DNA from 2 places in the Sphingobacterium sp. UBA6320 genome. Region 2 is predicted to be linked to the other one. Evidence: riboswitches for the same ligand, from Rfam matches in the RefSeq annotation. Region 2 holds a riboswitch; the other holds the start of a gene.

Region 1 (8,419 bases), on a different contig from region 2:
GCGTTGGGATGGGTTTGACCTTTTTCATTGCGGACATGCGTTTGGGGTATGTGGGTCGCAATAAATCCCAGCGGGATCACAAAAGGCACAAGAAATTGCGCCTTTTCTGTTTAAAAGATATTTTAAACCGCAATTCTGAAAAAATAATAAGTCATTTCAAACCATCTTAAACCATACAAAATGGTGCCCTATCATACCAGATCAAATTGACTTAAAGTAGTGAAGAATAATCTGAAAACAAACAAAATATTTTACCAAAAGATTGAGAAATGAAAAGTAATTAAATCCTATTCTGGCACCGTAAATCTAAGGCAGATTCCAAGGGAGTTGCCCCTATTATCTTTAGAATTTCTATATACTGAAATGATGAAGAGTTCTCTACGGCTCAAAAAGTTTATATTGATAGTTGGGACGTTGAAACCAAAAAGTAATAAAGTCAAACAACTCCAAAAAAATCAACTCAACAACTGCCAATATTGAGAATACATTGGAAGTCAATTTTACTGTATTAAAAACCCATTATAATTCTGTTTGCCCATTAATCCTAAAAAATATTTACCATAACTTTCCTATTGATGGCAAAAAGCATGAGGTAAAAGATCATAAAATACCTTTATTATTAGAATTAACTGAAATCAGTTCCGTGCTAAACGATTTGGAAAAAGGAAAAAAAGGCGGAGTTTAACTATTTAAAAATAGCTCTCTTGAAATTGGAAAAAATCACACACCCCATGATAGATATAAATGTTTTTAGCCAGATTTTGTCCTTGATTGATCGGGATATTTTTAAAAAATTGGTTAGTATCTACAATAGTGACAAACATCAGAAAGGACTTACTAGTTGGACACACCTTGTTAGCATGTTATTCTGCCATTTATCATCCACTGATTCGGTACGTGATATCAGCAATGATTTACGTAGTACTACTGGAAACATGAGTAATATGGGCATTTCCAGAGCACGTAGTAAATCGATTATATCTTATATGAATGAGTTCCGGGACTATAATCTGTTTAAGGATCTATATTTTGCTCTTATTTCCAGCCTATGGAATAAGGATATTAATCATCGAAAAGAATTACGGTCCTTGAAACGGTAAGGTATTCTTGGATGCGAGGGTGATCCTCTGTGCCTTTCGATGTTTGATTGGGCCACATTTCGCAGGAATAAGGGGTAGCCAAACTGCACACTTTTCTGAATTATGATGGCTGTCTTCCAGTTTTCATGGAGATTACCGATAGTAAGGTACATGAGAGCAAAAAGGCCAACAGCTTTGCTTTCTCTAAAGGAAGTGTCGTTGTTATGGATCGTGTACACATTGATTTTCAGCTGATTAACACTTTCGGCAACAAGGACTGTTATTTTGTTACGCAAAGCAAAATCAACGTGAGGTACAGCTGTCATTCGAGCATATTTCCGAAGCGTTGAATTTGAATCCATAGATGGTGAAAAAATTCAACAATCAAACATGATTAGACAAAATAACAGGATTTTTTTGAACCTAAATTTTATTTACGCTACTGAGTTTGGTTCAATTTATAGCAATTGAATATTTAATAATATTTACTGAAATTTGGAATTGCAATTGCTCGAAGGTTAATTTTTGTATTAGGACCAGTTATTAACTAACTTACCTTTTTAATTTTCGCCTTCCAGAAATTAAATTTAGCATTTAAAGTGTCAAAGTCAAATGGTTTGGTGAGATAATCATCCATACCAGCAGCGAGACAATCTTTTTTATCCATTTCATATGCCCCAGCAGTCATTGCAATTACTACTGGACTGTATTTACCATAAATACGTTTTAGCTCCCTCGTTGCCTCCAAGCCATCCATTTCTGGCATTTGAACATCCATAAACACGACATCGTAATGTTGGCGTTGTAAAGAAGTGAGTACTTCTATGCCATTTGATACAATATCGCAAGAGAGTCCAATATTTTTAAGCAAGTGCATGATAATTTTCTGGTTGATGGCATTATCCTCGGCGACTAAGATGCTGATCTGGTCCTTTATGGTAGCCGATCTTGTGCCCAATGCTTCTGCAGCCGGTTTTTTATCTTTGATTTCTACTACGGCCAGCTTTTCTAGCAACATTTTGTAGAAATAGGCTTGCTTAATTGGTTTGTCTAGAATTGCCGTAAATAAATGCTTATCTTCTTTTCGGTCTTCCGGAAAACTACCTGCGGAACTAAATAGAACTAGTGGAATGGCTTTTCCGTATATTTCTCTGATGCGCTTAGCCACATCGATACCGTCCAATTGCGGCATTAACAGATCTATAACCGCAATATCATATGATTTTTTGCCTAAGGCCAAAATACCATCCATGCCACTTTCAAATACATCAGCATGCATACCCCATTGCTCACAATGAGTTTTTAAAATCCTAAGATTAGTCAAATTATCATCAATAATCAATACCTGTTTGCCTATCAATTCCTGTTGATAGGTAAGCGCTTTATAAGTCTTAACCGTATTATTGGCAGAAAGCTGGATGGTAAACTTAAAGGTTGTACCTACACCAACCTCACTTTCTACCCAAATGCGACCAATCATTTTCTCAATTAATTTGGCACTAATCGCCAACCCAAGTCCAGTACCGCCATATCTACGAGTAGTGGAAGAATCAACCTGAGAAAAAGATGTAAATAACTTATGCATTTTATCTTTCGGAATCCCAATTCCACTATCTTTTACTGAAAATTCTAATTCATATTTAGTGCCCTTTTTATGGTTAAGTTTAATACTCGTTAAAATTTCGCCCTGATCTGTAAATTTAATCGCATTACCTACCAGATTTACAACAATCTGTCGCAGTCTGGTCATATCTCCGATTACCTCTGTAGGTACATCAGGATCTATCATGTATAGAAGATCAAGATCTTTTTCTTGCGCATTAAAAGAGAGCAGCTCATAGGTTTCTTCAATAATTTTATGCAAAAAGAATGGATGTTCTTCCAATTCAAGTTTGCCCGATTCGATCTTGGAAAAATCCAATATTTGATTTATAATTTCCAGTAGTGCATCTGCGCTGATTCGGATCGACTCTACAAAATCAAATTGGTGTTCATCTAGTTTGGTATTCCTCAATAAACTTGTCATACCGATAACACCATTCATTGGTGTTCTTATTTCATGACTCATATTTGCCAAAAATTCAGATTTGGCCAGATTTTGTTCCTCTGCAATCTGGCTTTTTTCAGCTAACTGGATATTAAGCTCTTTAAGATTTGCCTCATGTAAATACTCTTGGGTAATATCTTCAAAAGTCCATAACATCCCACTTATATGTTCAGAAATAGTAGGTGTACAGCATACGGTAAGAACAACTAAGTCGGGGTCAGTAAATAACCAACGCCAGTTGCTAATTTTTTTCTCGTCGGATTTAAAAATTTCCAATCCGCGTTTAAGAATTTCTTCCTTATTGTCGGCTTTAGCACGAAGTTGTTGCATAGCGGCCGACAGAACCGATGGATGCACATTTCCGTCGTCAATGCCTAATAATTTGGAAGCGGGTTTATTGATCCAACTATTCTTTCCGGTATCGTCAAAAAATACCATACTTTGCGGTACAGTTTGTAAAATAGCATTAAAACTTACTTTTAATTCCTCCAGCGCGTAATAGGTATGAGATAGCTTAATTGTTTCCTTTATTTTCGCTAAGCAAGCCGCTGCAAATTCTTTGAAATCTTCATTAAATTCAAAGTCTTTATTCCAAGCAACAAAAATATAACTTCTTATTTCCATGAGTTGGATAGGAAATACTAAAATAGCGGCGTAGCCGCTTAGTAATTCTTGTATACTTGAGGGGATTTGACTATCCGTATGTTTAAAATACAAAGGATCCTGTTTATCCACAAATGGTACGATCAAACTAGGATCCACATAGGTTCCCTCTTCTTTCGACGAATAGAGCTTAAAAAAACTTACCGTCAGCTCGTCTTCTTGCTTTAAAAGAATAACCTGATCTGCTTCGGTTAACTCCTTTAAGTTTCCCATACATTTTTGGGTTACTATGAACCAATCCTGATAGGTATTTTCCAAACTCAAACAAGAGATAAACTGTAAAGCTCGCTTGGCCCAGTTCATTACATTCATCAATTAATAAATGATTTTACGGCTTCGATCACTTGATCTGGAGCACTAATATGTGGGAAATGGCCAGTAGCATTTACCTCTATTAATTTGCTATTGGCAATATGTTTGTTTAAATAGAGGGCAACTTCCTGAGGTACGGCGATATCATGTTGTGCCTGGATCAACAAAGTTGGTTTTTGATATTTTTCCAGTTCAGCACGCAGATCTGCTTCAAAAATAACTTTTGCCACTGCCAAAGCGATATCTGGCCTGATCGCACCTAAACTTCTGGCAAATGATTCGCCAAGTTCAGGCTTTTCAGGATTGCCCATTGCTATGGATGAAAACCCACTCACCCAGGCATAATAATTTGTGGTCATGGTTTCGTACATGCTATCCAATGCACATTGAGTGAAGCCGCCAATATAACCCTCGATTTCATCATTGATATAACGAGGCGATGCCCCGATAAAAATTACTTTTTTAAAGTAGTTCGGTTTTTTTACTGCAGCAAGCATGGCAATCATCGAACTTACTGAATGGGCAATTATAGTTACCTGTTCAACTTCAAGTACATCAATAATAGCTAGGAGATCGTCGGCATAGGTATGCAGTGTATTATATTTCACAGGGCTATAAGCTTCTGGGGCAGCTTTTCCAGCAGCAACATTATCATATAAAACCAAGCGATAGTCATCTTTAAAAGCTTGTTTTACCCCTTCCCAGGCAGTTTGATCCGTACCAAAACCATGGGCAAAAACCAACGTTTCCCTGGCATTAAGGTTTCCTTCAATATTTACATTATTTTTCTTTCGTATTGCGGCTACCATAAAAATAGATTAATATCGTAAATATATAAACTTTTTTAATGTAAAATTTACAAAAATAAAACAGGTTCGGATTTGAGAAAGGATACTCAATATTGGTGATTTTCAAATTTTCTCTATATTGATAATTGTTTTGCAAGTAATCGCCCTACCTAGTTATTAATTGCAAAATTGATTTAATGTAACAGTTTTTAAAATCGCTAGCATATTAACCCAAGTTCTGATTGATGATGTTTTTAGGTTAACACCTCTCCCTAAATTAATGCTATTGGTAAAAAACGTGAAGATTAAAATTATGAAACCAAAGCGCTATCTGAATTTAAATTCATCATCATATTTGATTGGTACCGATTTTGCAATGTGGCAAAACTCGGTATAGACATTTCTTATCTGAACAAACATCATATATATTTTTGGGCCGAATCGAATAGGTTAGTGAAATTTCTTTCTAATTTATTCAATGTTGAAAAATAATCCGTTATGGAGCAGCATCCATCCGGTACCAATAGCTCTCAAAATCTTTTTGCCCCCATCCTTTGGTCCGAATCAAACCATTGTCGCCAGCAAGCCAATACCCTCCTGCACGATCTTTGAATACTTTGTAAAATCGATTCCCATCGCTGCTGTTGGTAAACTGATAAATCGGATTTTTTTTCTTTTGTTGGTTCGACCATAGGGACATCCCCAAATCTGTACCGACCCAGGTATTATTGCTACGATCCCGATAGATATTCCAAATAATATTATTGGCTAAGTTGATCACCAACTAACAGGAGCGACCTGACATCTGAGGGGCCACCAGTTGGAAATACTTCGTAACGATCTTCGCGATAATTGTATAAAAAAACACCCTTACCAGTCCCCAAAGCAAGATGAGTACCGTCAAGAACAGCAATACTATAAATAAAGGTCTGATAGTGCAATGCTGCCTACGTTGGAGCATGAAGGGAGTAACCATCGTAACTATATAATCCATTATTACTACCCAACCATAATATACCCAGGCTATCCTGCGCAAAGCAGTGCACTGTACTCGCTTTTGCTCCAAGCCCTATATTTCTAAAAAATTGAAAATCTAACGATTGCCCAAAAACAGAAGGACCGCAAAGCGAAAGGAATAGCAAGAAAAACAAATAAACTGTCCGCATCATAAACAAGGTATTTACAAACATAATTATTTAAAAGTGTAAATACAATGTGGAACTTTATCGGCACACTTTTTAAGAAATGTACTAAAGAGCCTGTGATGATGAGTTTGGGCGCTTATCCATTAATTCATTTTTTTTCAATACTTTTGTATACGCTTTAGGGGTATTCTGTAAAGAATTGAGAGAGTCCCTTTGAACCTGATCCGGCTAACACCGGCGTAGGGAAAAGCAATCAGTCCATCTACTCATCCGGACTGTTGTTATGGATTTTTCCTAAAGCTTTTATTGTTAAAAATATAAGAATGGAAAAAAAACTCTGGCAACACATCATTCAGGTAAGAAATACCTCGCCTCTTATTCACAATATCACGAACTATGTTGTGATGAATAATACCGCCAATGCACTGTTGGCAGTGGGCGCATCACCGATCATGGCACACGCCAAACCTGAGGTCGAAGCAATGGTAACGCTATCGCATGCACTGGTCATCAACATCGGTACGCTGGACGAGTACTGGAGCGAATCCATGTTCATGGCATCTAAAAAAGCAGATTCAATCCAGAAACCTTGGGTTTTAGATCCTGTAGGTGCAGGTGCGACCTCCTATCGCGATACTGTTTTAAATCAACTGTTGCTTTTTAAGCCTACCGTCATCAGAGGGAATGCTTCTGAAATCATTGCTCTTGCAAAAACAGCAGATGTGGTGACAAAAGGGGTAGATAGTACCGTGATCAGTACCGAGGCTATCGATGCTGCAAAAAATCTACAGGCCAAATCAGGCGCAATCATATGTATTTCAGGTGAAACAGATATCATCATCAGCCACAACACATGTATATACTTAAAGAATGGGAATGCGATGATGACCAAGGTGACCGGATTAGGTTGTACTGCATCGGCCCTGATCGCGGCATTTATTGCTGCGGTTGAAAATAAAACGGAAGCTGTTGCTGCTGCAATGAGTTTACTGAGCATAGCAGGAGAATTAGCCGCAAAAGAAAGTGCTGGCCCAGCAAGTCTACAGACCCATATTCTGGACAAGCTCTATAACATTACCGAACACGAATTTCTTACCCATTTAAAAATCACCCAATCATGACCCTGCACCCCTCGTTTCCTTATCCACTTTATTTAGTGATCTCGGAAAAGGACTGCCGAGGACGTGATTTCCTTTATGTAGCTGAACAGGCAATACGTGGAGGTGTGGACATGATCCAACTCCGTGAAAAAGAGATCACGACCAAAGAGTTGATATATAAAGCACTGAAATTAAAAGAGATTACCGACAAATATCATATCCCGCTGATCATCAACGATCATGCTGAAGTAGCTGAAAAAATAAGTGCTGCTGGAATCCATGTCGGAAATCGGGATATCGCTCCTGCTGTACTGCGCCGTGTACATGCTTTTGAAAGCAAAACAATTGGCTATTCCATAGAGTATCTCCATCAATTGGATGATGAAAACACCGCTGTAGCAGATTATTTAGGCGTCAGCCCCATATTTAATACGAAAACAAAAACAGATACCGTAACGGAATGGGGCTTGAACGGATTAGCAATGATCCGTTCTCGTACAGATAAGCCCTTAGTTGCAATCGGAAATGTACGATTGGAAAATGCATCAGCAATCGTTAAAGCGGGTGCCGATTCGTTAGCAGTCGTCTCCGCGATCTGTGGTGCTGACCATCCAGAGCAAGCCGCTTATGCAATTAAAAATGAACTATTAAAATGAAACAATACACCTATCCTTCGGTGCTCACCATTGCTGGTTTTGACGGTAGTGGCGGAGCTGGCATTCAGGCCGATATTAAAACCTTTTCAGCGCTGGGCTGCTATGCGACGTCAGTCCTTACTGCTCTGCCGGTGCAAAATACACAAGGAGTCCAAAAAATATATCCCATTCCGATAGCAGCTGTATCCGACCAGATCGCCGCGATCTTAGATGATATTATGCCTGCTGCTATTAAAATAGGCATGGTCCATACCCCCCAACTGGTGGAGACCATCGCGACTTCTTTAAGTCATTATCCAAAGATCCCGATCGTCTTTGATCCTGTCATGGTGGCAACAAGTGGTCATACACTTATTGAGGCAGATACCATCCAAACCATCATGGACAGGCTATTTCCAATAGCCGACATCATCACTCCAAATATGGACGAAGCTGCACTACTGGCTGGCATTGATGTAAAAAATCTGGACGATATGCATCAGGCGGCAAAGATTATTCAGACCCTAGGCTGTAAACATGTTCTTGTTAAAGGAGGACATCAACAAACGGCTACCTTAACCTCATTATTTTTTGAAGAAAATGGCCAGTACACAGCCTTTGAAACGAAAAAATTTGCGACAAAAAATACA
Region 2 (8,419 bases):
AGTCCTGCGTGTCTACCAGTTCCACCACCTAGGCAAGGTGTATTAAGTGGAGCGAAAAACGAGATTCGAACTCGCGACCCCAACCTTGGCAAGGTTGTGCTCTACCAGCTGAGCTATTTTCGCTTTTGATAATGCAAATATAGGCAGATTATAGAAACTACAAAATGTTTTTTTAGAGCTAAAACGTAATTCCCTCAAATGAAGCGAGATAAATTTTTGTACTATTAAAATAGGAGACCTTTGTAAAGCAATTGGACATTATTTATCCGTATATTTTTAGTAATCCATGATTTATATCTTGTTTTGCAACTTTCTCAAAATTTAAAATTCGATTGTTGTGAATCGCCAATGGTACGTATCGACAAGTGTCAACTTGTTGAAATCGACAGGAAGATCCGTTACAATTTTAAGGACCTGTATTGCCATCATGCTGCCAATAATACCTGGTAGTGGACCTAATACACCATATTGGTCACAGGTAGGTATATCTTCTGGATGGGGAGGCTCAGGAAATAGATCTCGCAGTTGCTTACTTCCTTTGTAATTAAAAACCGCCATCTGACCTTCAAAAGCAAAGATACTTCCATAAACTAATGCCTTTTGAGCACGTGAGCAAGCATCATTGACAAGATATCTAGTGTTAAAATTATCTGAACCATCGACCACAACATCATATGCCGCAATGATACCATCTACATTGTCAGTACTAATTTTAGTCATTAAGCTGGTCACCTTGATGGAAGAATTTAGTTCTTCAATATAAGCAGACGCACTTTTTACTTTGTCGACATGTATGCTTTTTTCGGTGTGAATAACTTGTCTATTGAGATTATGGATTTCGACATGATCAAAATCAACAATCCCTATATTTCCAATACCAGCCGCCGCAAGATATTGAAGTATGGGTGAACCCAATCCACCTGCACCAATGACCAATACTTTTGCCGCCATGATTTTTTGTTGCCCCTCGATACCGATTTCATTAATAAAAATTTGGCGGGAGTATCGATCAAAAGGACTATGCTGTTTCATATAATAGAGAACTTAAGTTGTTATCCCGAGTAGCTTATGTCCCAATCTTTCATAACAGGATCATAACCGGCTTTCCTAATGATACTTTGGATCGTTTCCATGCTTCGCTCATCGCTGATTTCAAATTGTTCCAGCGATTGCGGATCGACAACATAGCCACCAGGATTTGTTTTGGAAGCCGCACTCATGCTCGTCACACCGATAGGAATGATATGATCCCTAAATTTTTCACGCTCACGTGTTGATATAGAAATTTCAAGATTTTCATTCCATAGACGATATGCGCATATTAATTGAAGCAAATCCCGATCTTCCATGATAAAGTTAGGCGTTGATACCCCTTCAGCAGGACGTAGTCGTGGAAATGAAACCGAATATTTTGTACGCCAATATTGCTTCTCTAGATAGTCAATATGTAAGGCATTAAAAAAGCTATCCACGCGCCAATCCTCAAGACCTAAAAGTACGCCCAAACCGATTTTATGAATATCTGCTTGACCGATACGATCTGGGGTATCCAAACGATATTCAAAGTTGGATTTCTTACCTTTTGGATGATAGGTTTTATAGACCTCTTGATGATAGGTTTCTTGATAGACAAGTACAGAATGGACACCCTCTTTCTGTAAAATCCGATATTCCTCTAATAATAAAGGCTGTACTTCAATGGATATCTGTGCAAAATAAGGCTTCAATAACTGAATTGCATTCCTGAAATAGCTGATCTCGACAGTTTTATTTGCTTCTCCGCTCACGAGTAATACATGATTAACCCCCATCGACTTTAGTGCCATCGCTTCTAACATTAATTCGCCATTGGAAAGCGTTTTTCGTTTGATTTTATTGTCCATACTAAATCCACAATACGTACAGATATTTTGACATTCATTACTCAGATATAACGGTGCATATAATTGGATTGTTTTACCAAATCTGCGCTGTGTGACCTGTTGTGCCAGTCTTGCCATTTCCTCCAATTCGGAAGTCGCAGCAGGAGATATCAAGGCCAGAAAATCGTCCAGATTTCTTTTTTGCTTCCGAAGACTTTTTTTGACATCCTCACTTGTTTTATGGTATATTTTTCCCTTAATATCATGCCAGTCGTATTGTCTAAATAAGTGTTGAAACGTATGCATCATAATAGTTTAATCGATTAAAAATGAGGTTAGAGGACTAGATGCCATGGCTCGATTTTCCACTCCACCTAAGCCCGCATGATAGGCTTTTCTTCCTGCGATCACGGCTTCTTTAAATGCTTCAGCCATTTGTACCGGATAAGTTGCTGTTGCGATTGCAGTGTTGACCAGTACGGCATCGGCACCAATTTCCATTGCTTTTGCAGCATCAGATGGTGCGCCGATACCAGCATCTACGATCACAGGCACTTGGCTTTGCGCAATAATCATTTCTAAAAAATCTATGGTACGCAATCCCTTATTACTCCCTATAGGCGCTGCTAATGGCATGACCGCTGCCGTTCCAACGTCCTCCAGACGCTTACAGAGCACGGGGTCGGCATGTATATAGGGTAGCACAATAAAACCTAGTTTTGCCAACTGTTCAGTAGCTAATAGCGTTTCAATAGGATCAGGCATGAGATAACGAGAATCAGGGTGGATCTCCAATTTTACCCAATCGGTTTCCAAAGCCTCCCGAGCGAGTTGTGCCGCCAATATAGCTTCCTTAGCATTGCGCGCTCCCGAAGTATTTGGCAACAAATGTACTGATGGAATCTGCAAAGCTTCTAAAAATGTATCTGAGGAAGACTGATGATCCAAGCGTTTTAAAGCCATGGTAACCATTTCAGAACCCGACGCAACCAAGGATTCTTGCATTTGATTGAGGTGACCAAACTTTCCTGTTCCTAAGAAAAGTCGAGAATGAAATATGCGATCTGCTATTTTTAAAGTGTCCATTGCAGTTTATTTTTAAGTTCTTGAATAAGTTGAGGTTTTTTTGTGATCAGGCCTGAGAGTGCTACGCCATATATACCCATTTCTTGAAGAAGGGTAATATCTTCGAGTAAGATTCCTCCGATAGCAAAAATAGGAGGATAGTCAGTTCCTTTTGTTCTTAAATTTTGAATGATCTCCTGATATCCTGTGAATCCTAATATAGGACTTAGCTTTTCTTTAGTAGAGGTAAAACGTAGCGGTCCAAGACCAATGTAATCGCAGTTTTCTGCTATTCGTTGCTGTACATCAGATAGACTATTTGCTGTACCTCCAATAATCTTCTTTGAGCCCAGTAATAATCGTGCGTCCCGTATGCTGCTATCCGTCAATCCCAGATGTACACCAGTAGCATCAACAGCTTTAGCAATGTGAACATGATCATTGATGATCAGTTTTGCACCATATTGAAAGCACAGTTGTTTAATACAGACGGCTAATGTTAATAACTGATCTTCATTGCCTTCTTTCCAACGTAATTGAATCCAATCTGCACCAGCTTGTAGTGCGTTTCTAATATTCGTTTCCTGTTCCAGAGCAGTATTTCCCTGTGATATATATTGAATTTTACTAAACATGATGTTGACCGATAAGATTGTTTTAACTGTTTAAAAATTGTCTGATATAGATTTTCATAATTGACATAGTTCAATATGGTTATATCCTATAAGCTTACTGCTAACCGTACCACCATTAGGATCAAGGTCTACTATGATGAGTAAGAAAGGTCTTTCTGTAGACATTCATTAAAACTGATCAAAGGTTGTTCGCTTTTCCAGATGGCTCCCAGTAATGCTACTCCATCAACGCCATCCTGATATAAAGAGATGATGTTTTCGGCGTGGATGCCAGCAAGTCCTATTAAATGAACCTGCTGGTTGTCACGGTATATGAGTTCTTTTTTTACGGTGTGTTTAGACCCATGATTAAGTTTTGAAATGCTTAAAAACATTGGACTAAGCAAAGCGTAGGACCATCTGTGATCCAAGCTGTTAAAATCGTGGATGCTATGTACTGATGTTGATCGGATGATCTGTTGACTGAAATTATTTTGTATCCCCAATTTTCGATCATGCTCATTAAAATGCAATCTCTCGATGTTCAACGATTCCGCCAGATGATGATGACTATGCATGACAAGGCGATTTCGATAACGAGTTGCTATTCCGTTAATAAATTGAGACATTTCATCATCAGAAAAGCTATACTTCCGAATGTGTAACAGTTCCAATCCCGCATCTAGTATATCATTGATCACTTGTAGTTCACGAGGTACAGCCTGTTCAGCAGTCACAACTAGGATCATAGATATAGCTCTTTACCTTGCTCGATAAATTCTTTAGACATATCCATCATTCCCTGTTCTGCAGAATCGCGTATCTCTTGGGTAATCTTCATCGAACAAAATTTGGGACCGCACATCGAACAGAAGTGTGCCACTTTTGCACCATCAGCAGGTAGTGTTTCATCGTGAAATTCTCGCGCTGTATCGGGATCCAATGAAAGATTAAACTGATCTTCCCAACGGAACTCAAACCTAGCCTTGCTCAAAGCATTATCGCGATATTGTGCACCAGGATGCCCTTTGGCTAGATCCGCAGCATGTGCTGCCAATTTATAGGTAATGACCCCATCTTTCACATCTTTTCGGTTAGGCAATCCAAGATGTTCTTTAGGAGTAACGTAGCAAAGCATGGCACATCCAAACCATCCGATCATAGCCGCGCCAATTGCAGATGTAATGTGATCATAACCCGGAGCAATATCTGTTGTCAATGGACCCAACGTATAAAAAGGTGCTTCATCACAAACTTCAAGCTGTTTGTCCATATTTTCCTTAATCATATGCATCGGCACGTGACCAGGCCCTTCAATCATAACTTGTACATCATGTTTCCATGCAATTTTAGTTAACTCCCCTAAAGTCTCTAACTCCGCAAACTGTGCAGCATCGTTCGCATCAGCAATAGAACCAGGGCGAAGACCATCACCCAATGAAAAGGCGACATCGTATTGCTTCATGATCTGACAGATATCTTCAAAGTGCGTATATAAAAAGTTTTCCTTATGATGGAATAAACACCATTTTGCCATGATCGATCCACCACGAGATACAATTCCCGTTACGCGTTTTGCTGTCAGATGAATATATCTCAACAATACCCCTGCATGAATGGTGAAGTAGGAAACACCCTGTTCTGCTTGTTCGATTAAGGTATCTCTAAATATCTCCCAAGTCAGATCTTCTGCTACACCTTTTACTTTTTCCAAAGCTTGATATATAGGCACTGTGCCGATTGGGACTGGAGAATTACGGATGATCCATTCACGTGTTTCATGGATATTTTTACCCGTTGAAAGATCCATTATCGTATCCGCACCCCAGCGACATGCCCAAACAGCTTTGTCTACTTCTTCCTCAATACTGGACGTCACTGCACTATTGCCAATATTGGCATTTATTTTCACTAAAAAATTACGTCCGATAATCATCGGTTCACTTTCTGGATGATTGATATTGTTCGGGATGATGGCTCTACCCGCTGCGATTTCTTCACGTACAAATTCCGCTGTGATCAGTTTCTTGGGCGTTCGAGCACCAAAACTATGTCCCGTATGTTGATGTTCCATACCCACTGTCGCCGCTTCTATTTGCTCGATACGTTGGTTTTCACGAATAGCCACATACTCCATTTCTGGAGTGATGATCCCTTTTCTAGCATAATGTAATTGACTAACGTTATGACCTGCTAAAGCTTTTTTAGGTTTATGGCTGTATTCAAAACGAAGTTCATCCAGATCCGTATCCGCCAATCGTTCTTGACCATAATCCGAACTGATCTGGGGTAAAATTTCAACATCTTGCCTATCCAATATCCAACTTTCTCGAGTGCGAGGTAGCCCCTTACGGATATCGATCTTTGCATCATCATCGGTATATGGACCTGATGTATCATAAATGGTTACAGAAGGATTGATTTCTACACCACCTTTGCTCAATTTAGTTGCACTGAGTGTAATTTCACGCATAGCTACCTGAATTGGAAAGAGTTTTCCAGGGATGTAGACTTTTTTCGAATTTGGGAAAGGGGTTTGGGTAATGGTTTGTTCTAACATAATGGTGTATTAATAGGTGTAAATGATTTATCCGCCTTGCGTAGCAGAAATGACGAGAATTGAATCTTGATGGCGTAACTGGGTTGTTGCCCAAGCCGTTTTGGGTATGACTTGGTTATTAATGGCAACAGCAATGCCTTTGCTTTTTTCTGGAAATTCCAAAAGCATCAAACCTTCCAAAGAGGAGGGGGGCTGTTCAAAAAAACGTGATTGGTGATTGATCGTAAGTTCCATTCCTTTAAAAATTTTTAAATAAAAAACTTTAGGAATGGCCACAGTTATGCAGGTATATGCACAATGAAGACATCTTACTTTTCCCTACGCCAGTATGACCCGGATCAGGTTCTAAGGGTAAAATCTCAGCCTGCAAATCTTGCAGACACCCCTAAAGTTTCCACTAAACTATGAAAAAAATATGAATAAAAGAAAAGAGGTAGATTTATTTCTAACAAATACCTAATTGATTATAACCAATTTATCTTTTTATCAGTAATTATAAACGGTCTTGTTGAGTTGATACCGGAACCAACTTTTTTATTTTTAATTGCGTAGACGTGAATTATCTCAAATTGTTTTTTGTCTAATAATTTTTCAAATGTTTGCTCTTCATGACATCCAATATCTGATGAACTAATGATGAAAAGAAAAATTTTATTCTAATTTGTTTTATCATTAAAAATGATTTTTAAATGGTTTTTATTTAGGTTTTGGAATAAGCAGAACAAAAAAAGGGTGGCTTTATAATGTTCAGGGAAATAAGGGAGTTCAAATAAGATACGGTGAGAATAAATGGGTTACCATAGGAAGTGAAGAACCAAATGTACTTAGAGAGGCTCTTATAAAGGAATTTGGTGAAAATGTAAATTTTGAAATGAGTAATTAGGTGTTAAATTTTTATAATTTCTTAAATCCCTTATTTTGTTGTATTTAACAAATTAGGGGATTTTATCTTTTAATTGATTTTGAATTTATCTTGAAGAACTTGTATTGCTGCATTGTGCCCACACATTCCATGTAAGTGGCGGGTATTTAGAATTATAACTGGCTCGAGGATTGGACAACAGTTACTGTTATTTTTGTAAGTCGGAGTAGAATTAAACATGAAGTACAAGCTTATCATATCACAGTGAAGCGCTCCTGGAAAAAGGAATCATTAAGATGAGATTGTTGAGCCTTTTGGCGCATTGTTCAATGAATAGAATTTTGAACCGCTACGTCTGATTCACTTTTGATACACAACCTCAGACAATTAATTCCATTCCTTTGACCAAGAATCCCAAATTGAAGTCCTCTTTAGCGGCAAGTATATATTAACAGTGGTGGCATATCTAGTAGCAAAGCAACCATAAATGCCATAAAGATTAAAGTCAAATGAATACATCTTCTTTTAAGTACCGAAACGGCTTTTAAATAGTATTAACATTACGTGAGAAGATATGAAAATGGAATAGTGATCTAGATTTGAGCAATATCGATCTTCATATTGTTGCTCAAATATCTTTAAAAGGGGGCTAAATTTCACTGTTATCTCTCCAATATGATAGGATTTATAAGATGAATATCTTTGTAAAAATAAATATTTCGCAATGTAGATATGATTCTTTTTTTAAGACCATCAGTAAAAGGAAATATAGACAATTATAGATGTTTTTTTTAGAGAATCGCACGTCTACAAGATCGAAGTGATCGAATTATTTTATGTTTAATTTTATTTTAATTATCTTGCTATCTAATTAAAGATTGTGCTACATTTAGTAGTATTAACCAATTCAACTATATAAACTTTAAGACAGATTATTTACATTACATATGTAAGAAAGGCTTGGTATTATAGCTGAATTATTATAGTGAAATTAGTTATATTATTAATGAAGAGAATAAGAACTATAATCATTGAAGATGAGCCACTACCGCAAAGGCGATTGAAAGCAATGGTAGAAAAGAATGAAGATTTGAATTTAGTGGGCGTATTTGACGACCCAACCGAGGCTAATGAAATAATAAGTTCTGGTCAGGTTCAATTAATTTTTTCAGATATTCAAATGCCGGAAATGGATGGAATATCATTTGTTACATCTCTGGAAGGATCTCCATTTGTAATTTTTGTAACTGGTCATTCCGAATATGCTGATAAAGGTTTCGAACTTGATGTTCTTGATTATATAATGAAGCCCCTACTTACTGAAGAAAGGTTCGCTAAAAGTGTGCAAAAAGTAAAGCGAGCAATATCATATCAAAAAAATACTGCAAGGCGAGAATATATTAAAGTCAAAGATGGACATAAAACGATTTTTATTAAACCCAAAGAAGTCTTGTAT

What was found. Region 2 has a riboswitch for thiamine pyrophosphate ahead of thiS (sulfur carrier protein ThiS). Riboswitches for the same ligand answer to the same signal wherever they lie in the genome.
Region 1: another riboswitch for thiamine pyrophosphate. It lies ahead of thiM (hydroxyethylthiazole kinase); the one in region 2 lies ahead of thiS (sulfur carrier protein ThiS).

What each region holds. Positions count from the first base shown of each region.
Region 1 is NZ_DJTA01000032.1:73,891-82,309, reverse strand. Features, by position in the region: gene B3P23_RS21510 (DUF4372 domain-containing protein) at 732-1,100, shown strand; gene B3P23_RS20790 (hypothetical protein) at 1,067-1,441, opposite strand; gene B3P23_RS20785 (response regulator) at 1,627-4,002, opposite strand; gene B3P23_RS20780 (alpha/beta fold hydrolase) at 4,101-4,910, opposite strand; gene B3P23_RS20775 (two-component regulator propeller domain-containing protein) at 5,386-5,670, opposite strand; gene B3P23_RS20770 (hypothetical protein) at 5,651-5,830, opposite strand; gene B3P23_RS20765 (hypothetical protein) at 5,837-6,058, opposite strand; TPP riboswitch at 6,205-6,297, shown strand; gene thiM (hydroxyethylthiazole kinase) at 6,358-7,155, shown strand; gene thiE (thiamine phosphate synthase) at 7,152-7,790, shown strand; gene thiD (bifunctional hydroxymethylpyrimidine kinase/phosphomethylpyrimidine kinase) at 7,787-8,419, shown strand, end outside.
Region 2 is NZ_DJTA01000024.1:84,642-93,060, reverse strand. Features, by position in the region: tRNA gene B3P23_RS16200 (tRNA-Leu) at 1-34, opposite strand, end outside; tRNA gene B3P23_RS16195 (tRNA-Gly) at 48-123, opposite strand; gene B3P23_RS16190 (HesA/MoeB/ThiF family protein) at 322-1,032, opposite strand; gene thiH (2-iminoacetate synthase ThiH) at 1,053-2,171, opposite strand; gene B3P23_RS16180 (thiazole synthase) at 2,178-2,948, opposite strand; gene thiE (thiamine phosphate synthase) at 2,936-3,562, opposite strand; gene B3P23_RS16170 (thiamine phosphate synthase) at 3,694-4,290, opposite strand; gene thiC (phosphomethylpyrimidine synthase ThiC) at 4,287-6,101, opposite strand; gene thiS (sulfur carrier protein ThiS) at 6,129-6,377, opposite strand; TPP riboswitch at 6,400-6,498, opposite strand; gene B3P23_RS16155 (LytR/AlgR family response regulator transcription factor) at 7,970-8,419, shown strand, end outside.